DNA from 3 places in the Streptomyces sp. RLA123 genome. Region 3 is predicted to be linked to each of the others. Evidence: riboswitches for the same ligand, from Rfam matches in the RefSeq annotation. Region 3 holds a riboswitch; each other region holds the start of a gene.
The links. A riboswitch is a leader RNA that binds a small molecule or an ion and turns the genes downstream of it on or off. The one in region 3 is predicted to bind thiamine pyrophosphate.

Region 1: it holds a riboswitch for thiamine pyrophosphate, as region 3 does, so the genes downstream of both, RV983_RS11315 (thiamine ABC transporter substrate-binding protein) here and RV983_RS35350 (purine-cytosine permease family protein) in region 3, are expected to answer to the same signal.
Region 2: it holds a riboswitch for thiamine pyrophosphate, as region 3 does, so the genes downstream of both, thiO (glycine oxidase ThiO) here and RV983_RS35350 (purine-cytosine permease family protein) in region 3, are expected to answer to the same signal.

What each region holds. Positions count from the first base shown of each region.
Region 1 is NZ_JBWDOR010000003.1:2,542,162-2,549,444, reverse strand. Features, by position in the region: gene RV983_RS11330 (GNAT family N-acetyltransferase) at 1-171, shown strand, start outside; gene RV983_RS11325 (hypothetical protein) at 823-1,446, opposite strand; gene rlmN (dual-specificity RNA methyltransferase RlmN) at 1,690-2,796, shown strand; TPP riboswitch at 2,856-2,960, shown strand; gene RV983_RS11315 (thiamine ABC transporter substrate-binding protein) at 2,952-4,028, shown strand; gene RV983_RS11310 (ABC transporter permease) at 4,088-5,719, shown strand; gene RV983_RS11305 (ABC transporter ATP-binding protein) at 5,719-6,744, shown strand; gene RV983_RS11300 (LOG family protein) at 6,950-7,283, opposite strand, start outside.
Region 2 is NZ_JBWDOR010000003.1:5,800,253-5,807,535, forward strand. Features, by position in the region: gene RV983_RS26470 (DUF4396 domain-containing protein) at 1-13, opposite strand, end outside; gene RV983_RS26475 (deoxyribonuclease IV) at 108-968, opposite strand; gene pknB (Stk1 family PASTA domain-containing Ser/Thr kinase) at 992-2,890, opposite strand; gene RV983_RS26485 (thiazole synthase) at 3,050-3,850, opposite strand; gene thiS (sulfur carrier protein ThiS) at 3,857-4,057, opposite strand; gene thiO (glycine oxidase ThiO) at 4,063-5,220, opposite strand; TPP riboswitch at 5,216-5,328, opposite strand; gene RV983_RS26500 (NAD(P)/FAD-dependent oxidoreductase) at 5,410-6,621, shown strand; gene RV983_RS26505 (Rv2175c family DNA-binding protein) at 6,745-7,110, shown strand; gene thiE (thiamine phosphate synthase) at 7,252-7,283, shown strand, end outside.
Region 3 is NZ_JBWDOR010000003.1:7,726,964-7,734,246, reverse strand. Features, by position in the region: gene RV983_RS35365 (FAD-binding protein) at 15-1,715, shown strand; gene RV983_RS35360 (SDR family oxidoreductase) at 1,822-2,568, shown strand; gene RV983_RS35355 (YceI family protein) at 2,736-3,320, shown strand; TPP riboswitch at 3,457-3,550, shown strand; gene RV983_RS35350 (purine-cytosine permease family protein) at 3,542-4,948, shown strand; gene thiM (hydroxyethylthiazole kinase) at 5,045-5,857, shown strand; gene thiE (thiamine phosphate synthase) at 5,854-6,540, shown strand; gene RV983_RS35335 (class I SAM-dependent methyltransferase) at 6,627-7,283, shown strand, end outside.

The sequences.
Region 1 (7,283 bases), 5.2 Mb from region 3:
GTCGCCGGCGGGCTGATCGCGCACGCGCTGCGCAGCGCCGCCGCTCATGGTTACGGGAAGGCCAGCCTGAGCGTGGACTCGGCGAATCCCAGTGGGGCGTTCGGGATCTACGAGAAGGCCGGGTTCGTGTCCAAAGATCGGTACGTGCGGTGGGCGCTCGACGTCCAGTGACCGGGGTACGTGGTGTCGCAGGGATCATCGCCCGTGGGGATCGACATGCTTGTCGGTGCGTCAGCGGCTGCTGTTACCCCCGGTGCAGGGCTGCATGATCAGCCAATCAGGGCCCGATGACGTGATGGCAGCGGACAAACGACTACGCCCTGCACGGCTCCACGAGTTGGCTGGGCGCCATCAGCACCACCTCCGTCAGGCTGGCCGCTGGACGGAGACGGAACTGGGCCTCGTGTGGGATGAGAAGAACCTGTGATGTCTGGGCGGATGAAGGGCCACGATGGTGAGATGCCGTCGCCCGAACTCACTGAGGATGAATACGAGAGATCTGTCGAAAGTCTGCGCGCCTTGCGGAGGTGACCTATCACCCGCTGAGCTGCGGTGACGATGGGACCGAGGTCGAGGAGTGGGACTTCGGGCCGTGGCACCAGCCCACGATGGGCGTCGGCTTGCTCACCGAGGACGGCACGCGGTACTCAGCGGTGTGGGGCCATAGTTTCGAGTCCTTCGGCCTGGAGGTCTTCCGAGAGCCCATGGCCGACCGCCTGACGACCCATGGGACCCCGGTCGAGCGTGTAAAGCGGTGCTCGGGCTCATCGCCGAAGCCCGACTTCTTGACGCGGCCGGCTGTCGAGCTCAAGCCAGGGCGGGTCAGCCGTCGAACCAGACGACCAGGCGGACGCCCTCGTCGCCGTGCAGGTTCGCCAGTGTTCGCATCACCGACCAGACGGGGGCCCAGTCCCTGTCCGGCACGGCATCCTTGCGGCGGAGGCGGCCGATGCGGAAGAGGCGGTCGCCGTCCGGCCACTCGGTGCCCTCGGCGTAGACCCTGCCCGCGTGGTAGAGGGTGTCGTGGTCGGTATGACCGGAGAGCTCGGCGAAGCGGGTGAGGCCGGAGTTCTGCCCGTGCATCACCCAGGTCCCGTCTGGGCTACGGCGGTACTCGTGAATGCAGTCGTCGACCTCGTTCGCGATCTCCTCCCAGTCCGCGGCCTTCAGTTCCGCCCAGGTGATCCAGGACGCGTCGGGCAGGTCCGAGCCGCAGGATTCGAAGTCGGCGAGGGTCTCCCGCGACACGTCGGACGGAAGGCCGCGGAGATCGGCAAGCGGGCGGAAGGAGGTGGTGTCGCGGACACCGAACAGGGACCCGAAGGCGACGTAGGAGCGCCCGTTGTAGAGATGCATGAGGTCGATGGCCCTGAACCAGACGCGGTCGTCTTCGTCCAGCCAGTGATCCCAGCGGCACTCTATGAACCCGTATATGTCCGTCCCCATGACGGGAATTGTTCTTCGTCGGGGCGAGGAGCGCGACGGGATTTCGGCGCGCCGGCGCCCGGACGGGCGTGTGGGCTGCTCGCAGTCGCCCCCTCGCGGCGCGGACCGCGTCGTCCGGGCCGTCTGCGGGCCGTGAAAGGTCGGTCAAGGCCGGCCGAGGTCGGCAGGGGACACCGGAGAGTGACGGGGGCCTCACCCATCCGACCTGGGGCGCCCCAAACGATCTGCGACACTGGACGGACCATGCCTGCACCTGGAGAACTCACTTTCGTCGCGCCGCGCGCCGCCAAGAAGCCGCCGCGGCACCTTGCCGACCTCACGCCCGACGAGCGGCGGGAGGTGGTCGCGGAGCTGGGGGAGAAGCCGTTCCGGGCCAAGCAGCTGTCGCAGCACTATTTCGCGCGGTACGCGGACGACCCGGCCGCGTGGACGGACATTCCTGCGGCGGCGCGCGGGAAGCTGGCGGAGGGGCTGCTGCCGGACCTGATGTCGGTCGTGCGGCACAGCAGCACCGACAACGACACGACGCGCAAGACGCTGTGGCGGCTGTTCGACGGGACGCTGGTCGAGTCGGTGCTGATGCGCTACCCGGACCGCGTGACGATGTGCATCAGCTCCCAGGCGGGCTGCGGCATGAATTGCCCGTTCTGCGCGACCGGGCAGGCCGGGCTGGACCGGAACCTGTCCACCGGTGAGATCGTGCACCAGATCGTGGCGGGCATGCGCGCGCTGCGCGACGGGGAGATCCCGGGCGGGCCGGCGCGGCTGTCGAACATCGTCTTCATGGGCATGGGCGAGCCGCTGGCCAACTACAAGCGGGTGGTGGGCGCCATCCGCCGGCTCACCGACCCCGAGCCGGACGGGCTGGGGCTGTCGCAGCGGGGCATCACCGTCTCCACGGTCGGCCTGGTGCCGGCGATGCTGCGTTTCGCCGACGAGGGCTTCAAGTGCCGGCTCGCGGTGTCGCTGCACGCGCCCGACGACGAGCTCCGCGACACCCTGGTGCCGGTGAACACGCGCTGGAAGGTGCGCGAGGTGCTGGACGCCGCGTGGCACTACGCGGACGTGTCCGGGCGCCGCGTGTCGATCGAGTACGCGCTGATCCGGGACATCAACGACCAGGCGTGGCGCGCCGATCGGCTGGGCCGGCTCCTCAAGGGAAAGCGCGTGCACGTCAACCTGATCCCGCTCAACCCGACGCCGGGCTCGAAGTGGACCGCGTCGCGGCCCGAGGACGAGCGGGCGTTCGTCGCGGCCCTGGAGGCGCACGGCGTGCCGGTGACCGTGCGGGACACCCGGGGCCAGGAGATCGACGGGGCCTGCGGGCAGCTGGCGGCTTCCGAGCGCTGACAGGCGCTTGCTAGGGTGACGGTCGTCTGTGGCTGTTTGCCGTGGACGATCGACAAGAGAACATCCGACAGGGGAGCGCACACAGCGCTGAGAGTGCGGCACGGCCGCAGACCCTCGAACCTGATCCGGGTCATACCGGCGTAGGGAGTCACTTGATGAGCACCATCCGTCGGCGTGCCGCCGGCACCGCCCTCGTTGTCGCGCTCGGCGCGGCATCCCTCGCGGCCTGCGGCGGAGGCGATGATTCCGCCGGCAGCGCCTCCAAGACCGTCACCCTGGTCAGCCACGACTCCTTCGCCGCCTCCAAGGCCGTGCTGCAGGAGTTCACGCGGCAGACTGGTTTCACGGTGAAGGTACTGCGCGGCGGCGACGCCGGCGCGGCGGTCAATCAGGCCGTGCTGTCCAAGGGCAACCCGCAGGGCGACGTCTTCTTCGGCGTCGACAACACCCTGCTCTCCCGCGCCCTGGACAACGGCCTGTTCACGCCGTACGAGGCGAAGGACCTCGACAAGGTCCCCGCCGCCCTCCAGCTCGACGCCGCACAGCACCGCGTCACGCCCATCGACTTCGGCGACGTGTGCGTCAACTACGACCGCGCCTGGTTCACCGCGCACAAGGTGCCCGTCCCGCAGACCTTCGACGACCTGGTCAAGCCGGAGTACAAGGACCTGCTGGTCACGGAGAACGCCGCGACCTCCTCCCCGGGCCTGGCTTTCCTGCTGGCCACCACCGCGAAGTACGGCGACGAGGGCTGGCAGGACTACTGGACGAAGCTGAAGGCCAACGGCGTCCAGGTCGTCGACGGCTGGGAGCAGGCCTACTACGACGACTTCTCCGGCGCGGGCGGCGGCAGGGGCGACAAGCCGCTGGTCGTGTCGTACGCGTCCAGCCCGCCCGCCGAGGTGCTCGCGCTGAAGAAGCAGCCCCAGGAGGGGCCGACGGGGGTGGCGACGGCCACCTGCTTCCGGCAGATCGAGTTCGCCGGGCTGCTGGACGGCGCGAAGAACAGCGAGGGCGGCAAGGCGCTCGTCGACTTCCTGCTGAGCCGCACCTTCCAGGAGGACATGCCGCTCAGCATGTTCGTCAACCCCGCCCGGGACGACGCGAAGCTGCCCGAGGTCTTCACGAAGTACGCGCCCGCGATCGGCGATTCCGCAACCGTCGAGCCGAAGAAGATCGCCGAAAACCGTGAGCAGTGGGTCAAGACGTGGTCCTCGCTCGTGCTGAAGTAACCGGAGCGACCCGCAGGAGGGCGGCCGCCCTGCGGCCGCACGCCGTACGGCTCGGCCTGATGGCCGTGCCGGCCGCCTTCTTCGCGGTGTTCTTCGGATACCCGGTCGCCGCCATCGTCACCCGCGGGCTCCGCGAGGGCGGCCGATGGCGCCTGGGCCGGTTCGCGGACGTGCTGGGCGACCCCGACATCCTGCACGTGCTGTGGTTCACCTGCTGGCAGGCGGCCGCCTCGACCGCGCTCACCCTGGCGATCGCCCTGCCGGGCGCCTATGTGTTCGCGCGCTTCGACTTCCCCGGGCGGCATCTGCTGCGGGCGGTGGTGACCGTGCCCTTCGTGCTGCCCACGGTGGTCGCCGGCTCGGCGTTCCTCGCGCTGCTGGGCCGGGGCGGGCTGCTGGACGAGCTGTGGGGCGTGCGTCTGGACACCACCGTGTGGGCGATCCTGCTGGCGCACGTCTTCTTCAACTATGCCGTGGTCGTACGCACCGTGGGCGGCCTGTGGTCGCAGCTCGACCCTCGGCAGGAGGAGGCCGCCCGGGTGCTGGGCGCCGGGCGGTTCGGCGCGTGGCGGCGAGTGACGCTGCCCGCGCTCGCGCCGGCCGTGGCGGCGGCCGCGGTCATGGTGTTCCTCTTCACCTTCACGTCCTTCGGGGTGGTGCAGATCCTCGGCGGGCCCGCCTACTCCACCCTGGAGGTGGAGATCTACCGTGAGACGGCCCAGTTGCTGGACCTGCCGACGGCCGCCGTGCTGACGATCGTCCAGTTCGCCGCCGTGGTCGGCATCCTGGCCGTGCACGCCCGGACCGTACGCCGCCGCGAGAGCGCGCTGCGGCTGGTCGACCCGTCCGGAACGGCGCGGCGGCCGCGCGGCGCGGGCGAGTGGGGGCTGCTGGCCGGGACGCTCGGAGCGGCCGCGCTGCTGATCCTGGTGCCGCTCGGCGTCCTGGTCGAACGGTCACTGGACGGACCCGGTGGATACGGGCTGGACTTCTACCGTGCGCTCGGCTCCGCGGGGGCGGGGGGCGGCACCTTCGGGGTCGCTCCGGTGAGCGCCGTGTGGAACTCGCTGGAGTACGCGGCCGCGGCCACCGCGATCGCCCTGGTCGTCGGCGGTCTGGCGGCGGCCGCGCTCACCCGGCGCGCCGGCCGGCTCGTCCGCGGCTTCGACGCGCTGCTGATGCTGCCGCTGGGCACCTCCGCCGTCACCATCGGCTTCGGCTTCCTCATCACACTCGACGAACCCCCGCTGGACCTGCGGTCCTCGTGGATCCTCGTGCCCCTCGCCCAGGCGCTGGTCGGGGTGCCCTTCGTGGTGCGCACCATGCTGCCGGTGCTGCGTGCGGTGGACGAGCGGCTGCGCGAGGCGGCCGCGGTGCTCGGGGCGTCGCCGCTGCGCGCCTGGCGCGAGGTGGATCTGCCGTTGGTACGGCGGGCTCTGCTGGTGGCGGCGGGTTTCGCCTTCGCCGTCTCTCTGGGCGAGTTCGGGGCGACGGTCTTCATCGCGCGGCCCGACAACCCCACGCTGCCGGTCGCGGTGGCCCGCCTGCTCGGGCGGGCCGGCGAACTCAACCACGGGCAGGCGATGGCGCTGAGCACCGTGCTGATGCTGGTGTGCGCGGGCGCGCTGCTGGCACTGGAACGGCTGCGTGTCCACGGCAGCCACCGCGACGACAGGACGGGGGAGTTCTGATGACCCTGCTGAGACTGGACGGCGCCACCGTGCGCTTCGGCGGACGGGCCGTCCTGGACGCCGTGGACCTGGAGGTCGCCGAGCACGAGACGGTGTGCGTGCTCGGACCCAGTGGCGGCGGCAAGTCCACGATGCTGCGCGCCGTGGCCGGGCTGCAACCGCTCGACGCCGGTCGCGTCCTGCTCGGCGGCCGGGACCAGAGCGGCGTGCCGGCGCACCGGCGCGGGGTGGGCCTGATGTTCCAGGACCACCAGCTCTTCCCGCAGCACGACGTCGCGGGCAACGTCGGTTTCGGCCTGCGCATACGCGGGACGGTGCGGGGCGAACGCGACCGCCTGGTGGGGGAGTTGCTGGAGCTGGTCGGGCTCCCCGGCGCGCAGCGGCGCGCCGTGGCATCCCTGTCGGGCGGTGAGCAGCAGCGGGTCGCGCTGGCCCGCGCGCTGGCGCCCGAACCGCGGCTGCTCATGCTGGACGAGCCGCTCGGGCAGCTCGACCGTGGTCTGCGCGAGCGTCTCGTGGTCGAACTGCGCCAGCTCTTCCGCCGGTTGGGCACGACCGTGCTGGCCGTCACCCACGACCAGGGCGAGGCCTTCGCGCTCGCCGACCGGGTCGTCGTCATGCGTGACGGGCACGTCGAGCAGGCCGGCACGCCGCTGGAGGTGTGGCGGCGGCCCGCGTCGGAGTTCGTGGCCCGCTTCCTCGGATTCGGCAACGTGCCGGCGGTGACCGTCACCGGAGACGCCGCCGACACCCCCTGGGGCAAGATCCCTGTACCGCCCGGATCGCCGCAGGGGCCCGGCCGGCTCCTGGTGCGCCCGGCCGGGGTGCGGCTCGTGCCCGCCGAAGAGGGGCTGCCGTGCGCGGTGGTCGCGCGCACCTTCCGCGGTGACCAGGTCACGCTGCTGCTGGAGCCCGCGGGCGGGCCGCGCCTGGAGGCCTCGTGCGCCCTGCGTGACGCGCCTGCCGAGGGGGAGACGGTCGGTGTCGCCTTCGCCGCCGACGAGGTCGTGGTGCTCGGGGCCTGAGGGTTCGCGCTGCTCGCCGTGCGTCGGCGGTCCGGTCAAGCCGGGCTCGCCCACCCGCTCGGCCGGGCGCTGTGTCCCAGCTGTGTCCCCGCGCAAACGCCGGACGTGCACGGCACCGGGCAGACGCCTTTCCTCCCGGGCGATCCCCGCTCACCAGGACGATCGGGTTCCCGGCCCTCGTACCGCGAGGGCCGGGACGTGGCTGCTACCGGGCCTCGTCCGCCGTGAGGCGGGCCAGCGCCCTGGGGGCGTCCTCGATGGAGTCCACCAGGGCGATGCGGGGCGCCATGCTGCGGCCTTCGGCGAGGGACTGGAGGAGGGGCCAGGCCGGGAGGCGGGTCGTCCAGTGCTCCTCGTCGACCAGCACCATGGGGCGCGGGGCGCCGTTCGACTCGTAGTAGTTGGGCGTGGTGTTGTCGAAGATCTCCTGCACGGTGCCCGCCGCGCCCGGAAGGAAGACCACGCCCGCTGTGCAGCGGGCCAGCAGGCCGTCCTCGCGGGTGGCGTTGGCGAAGTACTTGGCGATGTGCGCGGCGAAG
Region 2 (7,283 bases), 1.9 Mb from region 3:
CGATGTGCTGCATCGTGCGTCTCCCTCACCTGCGCGTCCGGTGGCGGGAATCCCGCCCGGCCGTCATGCAACAAGATACCCCCATGGGGTATTCCCGCACACGGGTGTCAGGCGTCCCGGAGCGCTTGGAGCGTGGCCACGTCCCGTGTCATCCCCGTCTTGTCCGGGCCGTCCGGCGTCTCCACGATCAGGGGGACCCCGGCGGCCGCGGGATGGCTGAACAGCTCCGCGAAGGCCGGAGCGCCGATGTGACCGGCGCCGATGTTCTCGTGACGGTCCTTGTGCGCGCCGACGACGTCCTTGGAGTCGTTGGCGTGGACCAGACGCAGCCGCCCCGGGCCGACCGTGGCGACCAGTTCGTCCAGTACGGCCTTCACACCGCCGGCCGCCGCCAGGTCGTGCCCGGCGGCGAAGACATGGCAGGTGTCCAGGCAGACCCCGAGGCGCGGATGGCGGTCGAGCGCGTCGAAGTACGGGCCCAGGTCCTCCACCAGGGCGCACAGCGAGAAGCCCTGCCCCGCCGTGGGTTCCAGCAGCAGCCAGGGGTCGTCCTCGTGCGTCAGCTCGTCCAGCAGCGGCAGCATTCGCTCCCGCACCTGCGCCAGAGCCGTCTCCCGGGCGCGTCCGCCGGTCGCGGACCCGGTGTGCACGACCGTGCCGAGCGCCCCGATCTCCCGGCCCCGGCGCAGCGAGTGCCGCAGGGAGACCACCGAGTGGTCGGCGGTGGCCGCGGTGTGCGAACCGAAGTTGATCAGGTAGGGGGCGTGGACATAGGCCGGGATCCCCTGCGCGGCGCAGTGCGCGCGGAACTGCTCGTCCTGCCGGGGATCACCCGCCGGGGTGGCCCAGCCGCGCGGGTTGGCGACGAAGACCTGCACGGCCTCCGCGCCCAGCCGTGCGGCCGCCGCGAGGCCCGTGGTGGCCAGGCCCCCGGCGACGGGCACGTGGGCGCCGACCGGGTTGCGCACGACGGCGGCCGTACGGGAACCGGTCAGCTCACCCACAGTGTGATCGTGCTCCCCTTCGGTGCCTCGCCGCCGCCGGCGGGCGACTGGTTGCTGACCTGGCCCGTGAAGAAGAAACGGATCACGCGCACGTCGAACCCGGCGGCCTTCAGCTCCTGGCGGGCCACGTCGGCGTCCTTGCCCCGGACGTCCGGGACCTCGATCATCTGCTGGCCTTTGGACACGGTCAGGGTGACCGTGTCGCCGGACGCCAGCTGCTGCCCGGCGTCCGAGCTCTGCGCGGCGACCCCGCCCTCGTCGGCCCGGTCGGAGAAGACCCGCTGCGCCGCGACCTTCACCCGCAGACCGGCCTCCTGCAACGCCCTGCGGGCGTCCTCCAGCGGCGCACCGACGACGTCGGGAACGTCCACCGGCGCGCCCTTGCTGACCACGAGCGCCACCGCGGAGTCGGGCTTGCGGGTCGTACCGCTGCCCGGGTCGGTGGAGATCACATCGCCGCGCGGGACCTCGCCACTGAACTCCTGGGTCACCCGGCCCGCCGTCAGGCCGGCGGAGGTCAGCTCCTCCCGGGCCCGGCCCAGTGACCTGCCCACCACATCCGGCACCTTCACCTGCTCCGGGCCCCTGGAAACGGTGATGGTGACCGTGCCGTCGTCGCGGATGCGCGTGCCCGGGCCGGGATCGGTGCCGCTGACCTCGCCCTTCGGCGTGGCCGCGTCGAACGCCTCGACCACCTCGACCTTGAGCCCGGCCGCCCGCAGCTGCTTCTCCGCCTCCGCCCGCGCCAGGTTCAGCACCGCGGGGGTCCTGGTGAACTGGCCGTCGTTGATGTACCAGACACCCGCGCCGATGCCGACGACGAGCAGCAGGGCGACCACCGCGGCGATCATGCCCGGCCGGGCCCGCAGCCTGGAGCCGCCGGCTGCCGCGTGCCCGCGGCCGGGGACGGGCTGCCGCCGCGTCGGCTCCGGCGGCATCTCCAGCCGCGTCGTGCGGTGCACCACGGAGGTCGCCTCCTCCGCCCCGGCCGGCGGCACGGGAGCGTGCGCCGTGGGCGGAGCGGCGTCCAGCTGCGCGGGGCTCAGGGCGGCGCGCGTCGTGTGCAGCCGGGCCAGCAGCTCCACCGCGTCCGCGGGACGCAGCGCGGGCCCCCGGGCCGCCGCGCTCGCCACGAGGTCGTCCAGCCGCGGCGCCAGTCCCGGCACAGTGGCCGAGGGCGCGGGGATGTCCTCGTTCAGATGCTGGTAGATCACCTGCATCGGCGTGCCGCCCGCCCGGGGCTTGCCGCCGGTGAGCATTTCGTAGAGCAGCACTCCGCAGGCGTACACGTCGCTGCGCGGGTCGGTCGTGCCGCTCTCGATCTGCTCCGGTGCCATATAGGACACGGTGCCCAGCACGACGCCGGTGGTCGAGGTCGTCGAGGTGTGCGCGTCCACGGCCCTGACCAGGCCGAAGTCCGCCACCTTCACCCGGCCGTCGTCGCCGATGAGGACGTTCTCCGGCTTCATGTCGCGGTGCACCAGGCCCGCCCGGTGCGCGGCGCCGAGGGCCGCCAGCACGGGCTCCAGGATGTCCAGCGCCGCACGGGGCGGCAGCGCGCCCCGGTCGCGCAGCAGGTCCCGGAGAGTGCAGCCGGCGATGTACTCCATCGCCAGGTACACATAGGTGCCGTCGGCACCCTGGTCGTAGATCTGCACCACATTGGCGTGGTCCAGCCGTGCCACGGACTTCGCCTCGCGGATGAAGCGCTCCACGAAGCCGGGCTCGGCCGCCAGCGCCGGGTGCATCACCTTCAGCGCGAGCACACGGTCCAGACGGGTGTCCAGCGCTCGGTAGACCGTCGCCATCCCGCCGACCGCGATCCGGGCTTCCACCCGGTAGCGGCCGTCGAGCGTGCGCCCGACCAGCGGGTCTTGAAGGGTCATATCCACAAACGTGCAGTTTACGGTGTTCGCCTTACCCGCTTGGGCTAACACGGCAACGTTGTGCCGCGGTCGTGCGGTACCGACACGAAACCGTGACGCGGTGCACCGGTCGCCCGCCGGACCACCGCACGTCACCCAGGGTGCGCCGGGCGCGGTGCCTCAGGCGCCGAAGGCCGGCCGCTCCGGGTCGAAGGCGGCGACGCCCTCGGACGGCGAGGAGGCCAGGGCGTGCCGTCGCCGCGGGATGCGGCCCGCACGGTGGGCGAGCCGGCCGGCCTCCACGGCGTGGCGCATGGCCTCGGCCATCAGCACCGGCTCCTGGGCCCGGGTGACCGCGGAGGCGAGCATGACGGCGGCGCACCCCAGCTCCATCGCGAAGGCGGCGTCGGACGCCGTGCCCGCACCCGCGTCGAGGATCACCGGCACGGCGGCCCGCTCCACGATCAGCTCGAAGTTGTGCGGGTTGCGGATGCCGAGGCCGGAGCCGATGGGAGAGCCCAGCGGCATGACCGCGGCGCAGCCGAGGTCCTCCAGCCGGCGGGCCAGCACCGGGTCGTCGCTGGTGTACGGCAGCACCGTGAAGCCGTCGTCGACCAGGGTCTCGGCCGCGTCCAGGAGCTCGACCGGATCGGGCAGCAGCGTGCGCTCGTCCGCGATCACCTCCAGCTTCACCCAGTCCGTGCCCAGCGCCTCCCGGGCCAGCCGGGCGGTGAGGACGGCCTCGCCCGCGGTCCGGCAGCCGGCGGTGTTGGGCAGGACGCGGACGCCTTGGCGGGCCAGCACCGACAGCACGGAGCCCTTGACCGTGGGATCGAGCCGCCGCATGGCGACCGTGGTGAGCTCGGTGCCGGAGGCGAGCAGCGCCTGCTCCAGCACCTCCAGGCTCGGCGCGCCCCCGGTCCCCATGATCAGACGGGAGCCGAAGGCCGTTCCGGCGATGGTCAGCGGGTCGTCGGCCATGTGCGGTCAGCCTCCCTGTACTGCGGTGAGGACCTCGACGCGGTCGCCGTCGCTCAGCGCGGTGGCGGGCCACTGCCCGCGCGGCACCACGGTCTCGTTGAGCGCGGCGGCGACACCGGAGGCGGCGGTGGTCAGCCCGGCGACCAGCCGGTCGAGGGTGAGACCGGGCGTCACCTCGTGCGGCTCGCCGTTGACGGAGACGGTCATCGCGGTCATACGTACTGCTCCTGGGGTGTGAAACGGCCGGGGGAGAAGGGGCGGGCCACCTCGGGCGGTTCCCCGCCCGTCAGCACCTCGGCCATCACGTCGCCGGTGAGCGGGGTGAGCAGCACGCCGTTGCGGTGGTGGCCGGTGGCCACGAGCAGGCCCTCCAGGGCGCTGCGGCCCAGCATCGGGGCGTTGTCGGGGGAGCCGGGCCGCAGTCCCGCGACCGTCTCCACCAGGGGCAGTTCCGTGAGGCCCGGCACCAGCTCGTGGGCGTCGCGCAGCAGCTCGTACACGCCGCCGGCCGTCACCGTGGTGTCCCAGCCCATCTCCTCGCTGGTGGCCCCGACGACCAGTTCGCCGTTCTCCCGCGGCACGAGGTAGACGTGCGCGCCGCGCACCACCGCCCGGACCGTGCGGGACAGGAAGGGCGCGTACGCCGCGGGCACCCGCAGCCGCAGGACCTGGCCCTTCACCGGGCGTACGGGTGGCAGCAGGCGCTCCGGCAGCCCGCCGATCAGGCCGCTGCGGCTCCCGGCGGCCAGCACGGTCTGCCCCGCGGCCAGCGCCGTTCCGTCGTCGAGCACGACGCCGCGCGCCCGGTCGCCGGCGACGTCCACGCCGGTCACCGCGGCGCGGCGGAACACCACCCCGGACAGTTCACAGGCCCGCAGCAGCGCCGCCACCAGCCGCCGCGGGTCGACCTGGTGGTCGCCGTCGACGCGCAGGCCGCCGCGCACGCCGGGCGCGAGCATCGGCTCCAGCCGACGGCACTCCCGGCCGCTCAGCCACTCCGCACGGAGCCCCAAGGAGGTCTGGAACGCGTGCAGTTCGCGCAGCTCGGCCCGGTCGTCGACGTCCAGGGCGACGGCGAGGGTGCCGCACGCCCGGTAGCCGAGGTCCAGGCCCGTGGTCTCCTCCAGCTCGGCCGCGAACGCCGGATAGCGGCGGATCGCGGCGAGGTTCAGGTCGAGCAGGGCCTGCTCGCCGTACTGCAGTTCGGTGACGGGGGCCAGCATCCCGGCTGCCACGAGGGCGGCGCCGCCGCCCGGATCGGGATCGGCGACGACCGTGCGCAATCCGCGCTGGGCCGCCCTCCAGGCGGTGACCAGTCCGATGATCCCGCCACCGATGACGACGACGTCGGACCTGTCATGACCTCGCACGATGTACCGCTCCTCCCTTCGCCGGCATGACCCGGATCAGGTTCGTACGGTCGGCGGCCGGCCAGCCGCCCTCTCAGCCCGGTGCGCCGGGCTCCCGCGAGTGCTTCGACCGCCACTTTAGTACGCACTCCTGGGAGCGAGTAGGGCGCCGCTACCGGGGCGCGCGCCGCGCGGCGTTACGGTGATCGCGTGACCAGCAGCAGCGAGCAGCGAGCCGTCGTCGTCGGGGCCGGGATGGCCGGGGTGCAGACCGCCGTGTCCCTGCGCGAGCAGGGGTGGGGCGGCACGATCACGCTGATCGGCGCGGAGCGGCATCCGCCCTACGACCGGCCCCCGCTGTCCAAGGGCGTCCTCTTCGGCGCCGACGAGGGTCCGGGCGCGCTGCTGGACGTGGACTTCGGCGGTATCGGCGTCGAGCTGCTCCTCGGCCGGCACGCGAGCGCGCTGCGCGCGGAGGAGCGCCGACTGCTCACGGACGCGGGCCCGGTGGAGTACGACAAGCTCGTCCTGGCCAGCGGCGCCGAACCGGTCACGCTGCCCGGCAGCGAGGGTGTGCCCGGCGTGCACGTACTGCGCACCCTGGACGACGCCGCCCGGCTGCGGCCCGTCCTGGAGGCGCGGAACACGGTCGTCGTGGTCGGCGCGGGCTGGATCGGCGCCGAGTTCGCCACCGCCGCCCGGCACGCGGGCTGTGCCGTGACCGTCGTCGAGGCCGCCGACCGGCCCCTGGCGGGTGTGCTGCCCGAGCGGATCGCCGACCGGATGCGCGGCTGGTACGCGGAGGCGGACGTCGCACTGCGCACGGGCGCCTCCGTCGCCGCGGTCGAGCCCGGCCTCGTGCGGCTCGCCGACGGCAGCGTGATCGCCGCGGAGGCCGTCGTCGTCGGCATCGGGGCCCGGCCGGCGACGGGATGGCTGGCCGGCTCCGGGGTCGACCTCGGCCCGGACCGGGCGGTACTCGCCGACGACCGGCTGCGCACCTCCGTGCCCGACGTGTACGCCGTCGGGGACTGCGCCTCCTTCCCCTCCGCCCGCTACGGGGAGCGGCTGCTCATCCATCACTGGGACAACGCGGTCCAGGGACCCCGCACCGCGGCCGCCAACATTCTGGGCGGCGACGAGGTCTACGACCCCGTCCCGTACTTCTGGTCCGAGCAGTTCGGGCGCTTCGTCCAGTACGCGGGACACCACGTCGACTCCGACGAGATGCTGCTGCGGGGCGACCCGGAGGGCCTCGCCTGGTCCGTGCTGTGGCTGCGCGGCGATGTGCTCGTCGCCCTGTTCGCGGTGGGCCGTCCGCGCGACCTGGCACAGGCCCGCAAGCTCATCGCCCGGGATGCCCGTCTCGACCGGACCCTGGTGGCCGACCCCGCGGTGCAGCTCCGGGCCGCCGTCCTGTGACGCTCCGGACGCGGCCGGACGGCCGGTCGGCCCGCCGTCGGCAGCACCTTCCGGAGCGCCCCGCGTGCCCCTGGTGGACGCCACGAGTACCGCGGTACGGGTCCGGGATGGCACGCTTGTCCTGTGACCGAGATCGACGCAAAGATTGATGCCCTCGTACCCTCCTGGCTGAACGTCCCCGACATCGCCGAGCAGCTCGACGTGGAGGTGACCCGGGTCCGCCAGCTGATCAAGGAAGGACAGCTCATCGCGGTGCGCCGCGGGGAGAACAGGGTGCTGATGGTCCCAGCCGACTTCATCGGCGACGGGAAGATCGTGAAGGGCCTCGCCGGCACGCTCAACCTGCTCAAGGACGACGGGTTCAGCGACGAGGAAGCCCTGGAGTGGCTGTTCACCCCCGACGAGAGCCTGCCCGGCACTCCGGTGCAGGCCCTGTGCGAGAACCGCGGGACCGAGGTGAAGCGCCGGGCCCAGGCGCTGGCCGTCTGAGCGGCCCCGCCCCTCCACCGCACCCACCGCGGGCGCTGCCCGTACCGTACGCACCGCAGCCAACGCTTGCACCGCACGTACTGCACGAACCGCATGTACTGCACGAAACGCACGAGCCGCACCTGAGGGGGACCCCACCGCATGAGCATCCGCGCGCGGCTCGCCGACGCCCG
Region 3 (7,283 bases):
AGCGCATCTCCACCATGGTGCTGGTGATCGGCACCGGTGGAGCCGGACTGCGAGCGGCGATCGAACTGGCCGAGGCCGGTGTCGACGTCCTCGCCGTCGGCAAGCGGCCCAAGGAGGACGCCCACACGGCACTCGCCGCCGGAGGCATCAACGCGGCGCTGGCCACGATGGACCCCGAGGACAGCTGGCAGCAGCACGCCGCCGACACCCTCAAGGAGAGCTATCTGCTGGCCGATCCCCGCACCGTACGGACCGTCACCCACGGTGCCGCCCTCGGCATCGACGACCTGGAGCGGTACGGCATGGCGTTCGCCAGGGAGGAGGACGGCCGGATCTCGCAGCGCTTCTTCGGCGCACACAAGTTCCGGCGCACCGCCTTCGCCGGCGACTACACCGGCCTGGAGATCCAGCGCACGCTGATCAGGCGCGCGGACCAGCTCGACATACCGGTGCTCGACGGTGTCTACATCACCCGGCTCCTGGTGCACGACGGCGCCGTCTTCGGCGCGTACGGGTTCGACGTCGGCACGGGGAAGCGCTACCTCATCCACGCCGACGCCGTCATTCTCGCGGCGGGTGGCCACACGCGGATCTGGCGTCGCACGTCCTCTCGTCGCGACGAGAACACCGGCGACTCGTTCCGCCTGGCCGTGGAGGCCGGTGCCCGCCTCCGCGACGCCGAGCTGGTGCAGTTCCACCCCTCCGGCATCATCGAACCGGAGAACGCGGCCGGGACGCTCGTCAGCGAGGCGGCGCGCGGAGAGGGCGGCATCCTCCGCAACGCGCTCGGCGAGCGCTTCATGACCCGCTACGACCCCGAACGCATGGAACTGTCCACGCGCGACCGTGTGGCACTGGCCTCCTACACGGAGATCAAGGAAGGCCGCGGGACCCCCAAGGGCGGCGTGTGGCTCGACGTCTCGCACCTGCCGCGGCAGACGATCATGACGCGGCTCCCCCGGGTCTACCAGACCCTGCTGGACCTTCAGATGCTGGACATCACCCGCGAACCCATCGAGATCGCGCCCACCGCCCACTACTCGATGGGCGGTGTCTGGGTGCGGCCCGAGGACCACAGCACGGACGTCCGCGGTCTGTACGCCATCGGCGAGGCCTCGAGCGGGCTGCACGGTGCCAACCGGCTGGGCGGAAACAGTCTCATCGAGTTGCTGGTCTTCGGGCGTCTCACGGGTCAGGCGGCCGCCGCCTACTCCCAGGCGCTGACCTCGCAGCCGCGGTCGGCGTCCGCCGTGGCGCATGCCCGTGCCGAGATCGACGGCCTTTTGGCGGCGGACGGCCCCGAGAACGTCCGCGCACTCCAGCGCGCCATCCGCAACACCATGACCGAGCACGCGGGAGTCGTCCGCGACGAACAGGGACTCCTCGCCGGGCTGGAGGAACTCTCCGCGATCGAGAAGCGGATGGCGGACGTCGGCGTCCACCCCGACATCGCCGGCTTCCAGGACCTCGCGCACGCCTTCGACATGAAGGCCGCCGCCCTGGCGGCGCGGGCCACCCTCGAATCGGCGCTCGAACGCCGCGAGACCCGCGGCTGTCACAACCGCAGCGACTACCCGCACCTGGACGCCGCCTTCCAGGTGAATCTCGTCTGGTCCCCGACCACGGGAGTCACCCGCGAGAGCATTCCGGCCATCCCGGAGGAGATCGCCTCCCTGATGGAGGACGTCTCGACCGAGGGCAAGCTCGCCGAGTGACGCCCGGCTCGCGCGGGTTCCCGCGCGAGCCCGCCGGGCACCTGTCACAGGCAGGGTTCCCGCCCGGTCTTTTCCCTAGCCACAGATTTCTCCGAGAGGATCCCCCATGAAGGTCGTCGTCATCGGCGGTACCGGGCTCATCGGCTCGAAGGTCGTCCGCAAGCTCGGCGAACACGGGCACGAAGCCGTCGCGGCCTCGCCCAACACGGGCGTCAACACACTGACGGGAGAGGGCCTCGCCGAGGCTCTCCAGGGCGCGCAGACCGTGATCGACGTCTCCAACTCGCCCTCGTTCGAGGACGAGGCCGTGATGAACTTCTTCCGCACCGCCACCACCAACCTCCTGAGGGCGGCTGCGGAGGCCGGTGTCACCCACTACGTCGCACTCTCCATCGTCGGTACGGACCGGCTCCCGGAGAACGGCTACTTCCGTGCCAAGCTGGCCCAGGAGGAGCTGATCAAGGCGTCGGGCCTCCCGTACTCCGTCGTCCACGCCACGCAGTTCTTCGAGTTCATGAACGGCATCGCGGACTCGGCGACCGAAGGTGACACGGTGCGCGTCGCTCCCGTCAAGTTCCAGCCCATCCACTCCGACGACGTGGCCGCCGCCGTCGCCCGCACAGCGGCCGGCACCCCCCTCGACGGCATGGTGGAGATCGCCGGCCCCGACACGTTCCGGTTCGACGAGCTGGTCCGCGACGTGCTTACCGCCCAGAACGACCCCCGCAAGGTCGTCGCGGACCCGCACGCCCCGTACTTCGGGTCCGAGCTGGAGGATGCCTCGCTCGTGCCCGGTGCCGGCGCGCAGCTCGCCGAGACCCGGTTCGCCGACTGGTTCGCGCAGCAGAAGTGACGTTCACGGATGGCCCCTGCCCGCCGGGAGGCAGGGGCCACCGGCATCTGGGCCGCGGCTTCACCCCGCGGCACGTGCGCGTCCCCACCGGCAGGCCCGGGCGGTGTGCCGACGGGGCGCCCACGGCACGATGGCCCCGGACCCGGCCCGCCCTGCCCGGGAACCTCGTGGAATGGCGTATTTCCGGCAGGGGTCCGCACGACGCGCTGAGCGGCGTCTACCTGATCGACCCCCTCAGGACCACGATCGGTTTCTCCGTCCGGCGCGCGATGATCGCGAACCTGCGCGGAAGGTTCACCGATTTCGAGGGGCTCCTCGCGCTCGACGGACGCCGTCCCCACCGGTCGAGGGCCTACATGAGCGTGCAGACCGGCAGCCTGAGCACGGGCATGCGCGAGCGGGACGCGCAGCTCACCGGCCCCGACTACCTCGACTCCGCGATGTTCCCCCTCATGGCGTTCCGGTCCACCGGCATCGTGCACCTCGGTGAGGACCGGTTCCGTATGTCCGGCAGCCTGCGGATCAAGGACGTCGTCCTGCCCCTGCACATCGACCTCGCATCCGGCAGGGTCGGCAGGGACGCCTACGGGACGCACCGCGTCGGCTTCCAGGGGACGGCGACGCTGCGGCGTTCCGACTGGGGACTCAACCGGAACACGTCACTGGGCGCGCGGGACCTGCTGATCGGCGACACGGTCACGCTGACCCTCGGCATCTGCGCGGTGCGACCCGAGCTGCCGGACGCCCTTTGACGAGGATCGCGGCCGCCCGCCGTGCCGGCCTGCCGCTGCGATGTGACGGCATACGACCGCTTTGACCGTTGGCCCTTCTGTTGTCATGCCCTCCTATCAACGCGCTGAGCAGCGTGATCGGGTTAGTCTGTCCGTCGTACCGGACACGGGGTGCCCCATCCAGGGCTGAGATCACACCCGTCGAACCTGAACCAGTTCGCACTGGCGGAGGGATGTCTTCCATGCCTTTGACGCATGTTCCCGGCGGTCTGCCCGCCGACAGCCGGCAGACCGTCTTCGACGGACGCATGCCGGCGGCCGCCGGCGATCTCCGCATCGAAGCGCACGGCATACGGCCGGTCCCCGAGAGCAACCGCTACGGCGGCCCGGGACGCCTGTTCACCGTGTGGTTCGCACCCAATCTCACGATGACCGGTGTGTTCACCGGCACCATCGGCATAGCCCTCGGCCTGGACTTCGCCACCGCGCTCGCCGCCGTCGTGCTCGGCACCGTGATCGGCGCGGTACCCACGGCCTACCTGGGCACCTGGGGCAGCCGGACCGGTGCGGGCCAGCTGCCGCTGGCCCGGCTCGCCTTCGGCCGGGCCGTCGCGCTGCCCGGCATCCTGCAGTGGCTGTCCTCGGTCGCCTGGGACGCGCTGATCGGGCTCTTCGGCGGTGACGCGCTGGCCCGGCTGTGCGGCCTGCCGTTCTGGCTCGGGGTCCTGGTCATGATGCTCGGGCAGGGCGCTCTCGGCGTCCTGGGCTACGAGGCCATCCACCGGCTCCAGATCGTCATGACCTTCGTGCTCGCCGCCGCGTTCGCGCTGATCGCCTGGAAGCTGCTCGACGGCGTCCACCCGGCTGCCACCGGCTCCGCCCACGGTGCGGACCGGGGCGGCGCGTTCGTCCTGACCAGCACCATCGCGCTGAGTCTGGCCCTGTCCTGGGCTCCGTACGCCAGTGACTTCAGCCGCTACCTGCCACGCGCCACCTCCCGCCCGCGCATGTTCTGGTACACCGTGACCGGCTTGGTGGTGTCCTTCGTGGCCGTCCAGGCCCTCGGGCTGTGGGGCGCGTCCGTCCTGACCGACCAGACCGCCGCGGGCGTGGCCGAACTGCTGGGCGGTGGACCGCTGGGCGCGTTCGGACTGCTCGCCGTGGCCCTGGCGGCCCTGTGCAGCAACGCCATGAACGACTACAGCGGATCCCTGGCCCTCCAGACCGTCGGAGTGCGCGTTCCGCGCCCCGTGGCGGCCGCTTTCGCCGCCGCCCTCGGTTTCCCCCTGGTGCTGTGGATGCACGCCGCGGACACCACCGCCCGCTTCCAGAACGTGCTGCTGTTCGTCGGCTACTGGATTCCCGGGTTCGTGGCAATCGTCATCGTCGACTGGCTGGCCCGGGCACGGGCACGGGAAGGCGCCGACATCGACCTCGCCGCCGAGACCGACCGTCCGCAGCCGGGCCTGCCGGCCGTGCTCGCGTTCGCCGCCGCCTTCGCCGCGGCCGTGCCGTTCATGGACACCAGCCTGTACGTCGGCCCGGTGGCGGAGTCCCTGCACGGCGCGGACCTCTCGTATTACGTGGCGTTCCTCGTGGCCCTCGCGGTGTACGCGCCGCTGCGGCTGCGCCACCGCCCGAAACGCTGAGCCGCCCGCTCGCCCGCGCCCCCTCACGAGCCGGCGCCCGAAGCGGCCGCCGACCGCGTACGCGCCATCGTCCGTCCCCCCAAGGAGCGACACCCCATGCCGCCGACTTCCGCCGCCGATCACATCGCCTTCGCCGCGCAGGCACTGACGCGTGTACGGGCCCACTCCCCGCTGGTCCATTGCCTGACCAACTCGGTGGTGACGGGGTTCACCGCCAACGTCCTGCTGGCGCTGGGCGCTTCGCCCGCCATGGTCGACATTCCCGGGGAGGCCGGTCCGTTCGCCGGGATCGCCTCGGGCGTCCTGGTCAACCTGGGCACCCCGCACGCCGAGCAGCGGTCCGCCATGGTCGAGGCCGCGCAGGCGGCCGTAGCGGCCGGCACTCCGTGGGTGCTCGACCCGGTGGCCGTCGGCGCGCTGCCGGTGCGCACCGCGCTGGCGCGAGAGCTCCTGGAACTGCGGCCGACGGTCGTACGCGGCAACGCCTCGGAGATCATCGCGCTCGCGGGAGCGGGTGGCGGCGGCCGTGGGGTGGACTCCTCCGACGGCGTCGAGGCCGCGGAGGAAGCGGCGCGGCGCCTGGCCGGTGCGACCGGCGGCGTGGTCGCCGTCTCCGGGCCCGTGGACCTCATCACCGACGGCGGGCGCACGGTCCGTATCGCCAACGGTGACGCCTTGCTGACCCGCGTGACGGGTGGTGGCTGTGCGCTGGGCGCCGTAATGGCGGCCTTCGCGGCGGTGGACGAGGACCGGTTCGCCTCGACGGTGGCCGCCGTGACCGCGTACACGGTCGCCGCCGAGCCGGCCGCGAAGGCGGCCTCCGGGCCCGGCAGCTTCGCCGTGGCCTTCCTGGACGCGCTCGCCGCGCTCCGGGAATCGGACATCACCGAGCGGGCGGCGCTGTCGTGACACCGGCCCCGGTCGATCTGTCGGTCTACCTGGTCACGGACGCGGCCCAGTGCGGGTCCCGGGGCCGCGGCGTGGCCGGGACCGTCGCCGCGGCGGTGGCGGGGGGCGTCACCGCGGTGCAGATCCGTGAGAAGCACGCGGACGGCGGGGACTTCCTGCGGACGGTCACAGAGGTGGCCGCGGTCCTCCCGGAGCACGTGGCGTTGATCGTCAACGACCGGGTGGATGTGTTCCTGGCCGCTCGCTCCGCCGGTGTGCGTGTGTCGGGCGTCCACATCGGCCAGTCGGATCTGCCTCCTGCCGCGGTCCGCGAACTGATCGGGGAGCACGCGGTTCTGGGCCTCAGCGCCGCCACCCCCGAGGAACTGCGCGCCGCCGCCCGGGATCCGGCGGGCGTCCACCACGTCGGCATCGGCGCGCTGCACGCGACCCGGACCAAGGCGGACGCTCCGCCCTCGCTCGGCCTCGACGGCTTCGCCCGCCTCGCCCGGCTCAGCACGCTGCCCGCCGTGGCCATCGGCGGCGTCACCCCGGACGACCTCCCCCGCTTGAGGGAGGCCGGGGCCGCGGGGGCGGCCGTGGTGTCCGGCATCTGCGCCGCCGAGGACCCCCGTGCCGCGGCCCGCGCGTACGCCCTCGCCTGGGGCCGCGTGCCGGCTCAGGGTTCGTCCCGCGGATCATGAGCCGAGCCAGGGCCGGACCGAGGCGCGGGCCGGCCAGTGTCCTAAAGGTGTTGACCGCCCCCGGCACGTAGTGCTGGAGTCGGCACGTGGACAGCATCTCCGCCAACCGGCGGCTCTGGAACCGGATCAGCAGCGCCTACCAGCACGAGCACGACCCGCAAATCGGCGCCACACCCCGGCTGTGGGGCATGTACTCCATCCCCGACGCGCACCTGCACGCCCTGGGCGGCGTCACCGGCAAGCGCGTCCTCGAACTCGGCTGCGGCGCCGGCCAGTGGTCCAGGGCGCTCGCCGCCGAGGGCGCCACCGTGGTCGGGCTCGACCTGTCCGAAGCCCAACTCGCCGCAGCGGCCGGGGCGATGGGAGCCGCCCGCTACCCGCTGGTGCAAGGCGCCGCCGAACGACTCCCCTTCGCCGCCGACAGCTTCGACCTGGTGTTCTGCGACTTCGGTGGGCTCAGCTGGGCGCCCCCGCATCTGGCTGTCCCGCAGGCCGCACGCGTCTTGGGCCGAGGCGGGCGCCTGGTGTTCAACGTCGCCAGCCCATGGTTCGAAGCCTGCTACGACGAAGCCGCCGGCCGCGTCACCACGACGCTGCAGCAGGACTACTTCGGGCTGAACACCATCGGCGAAGGCGACGGCGCGACCAGCTATCAGCTCACCTACGGCGACTGGGTCAAGGTCCTGCGCGGCGCGGGTCTCATCATCGACGACCTCATCGAGCCACGGCCCGAACTCGGAACA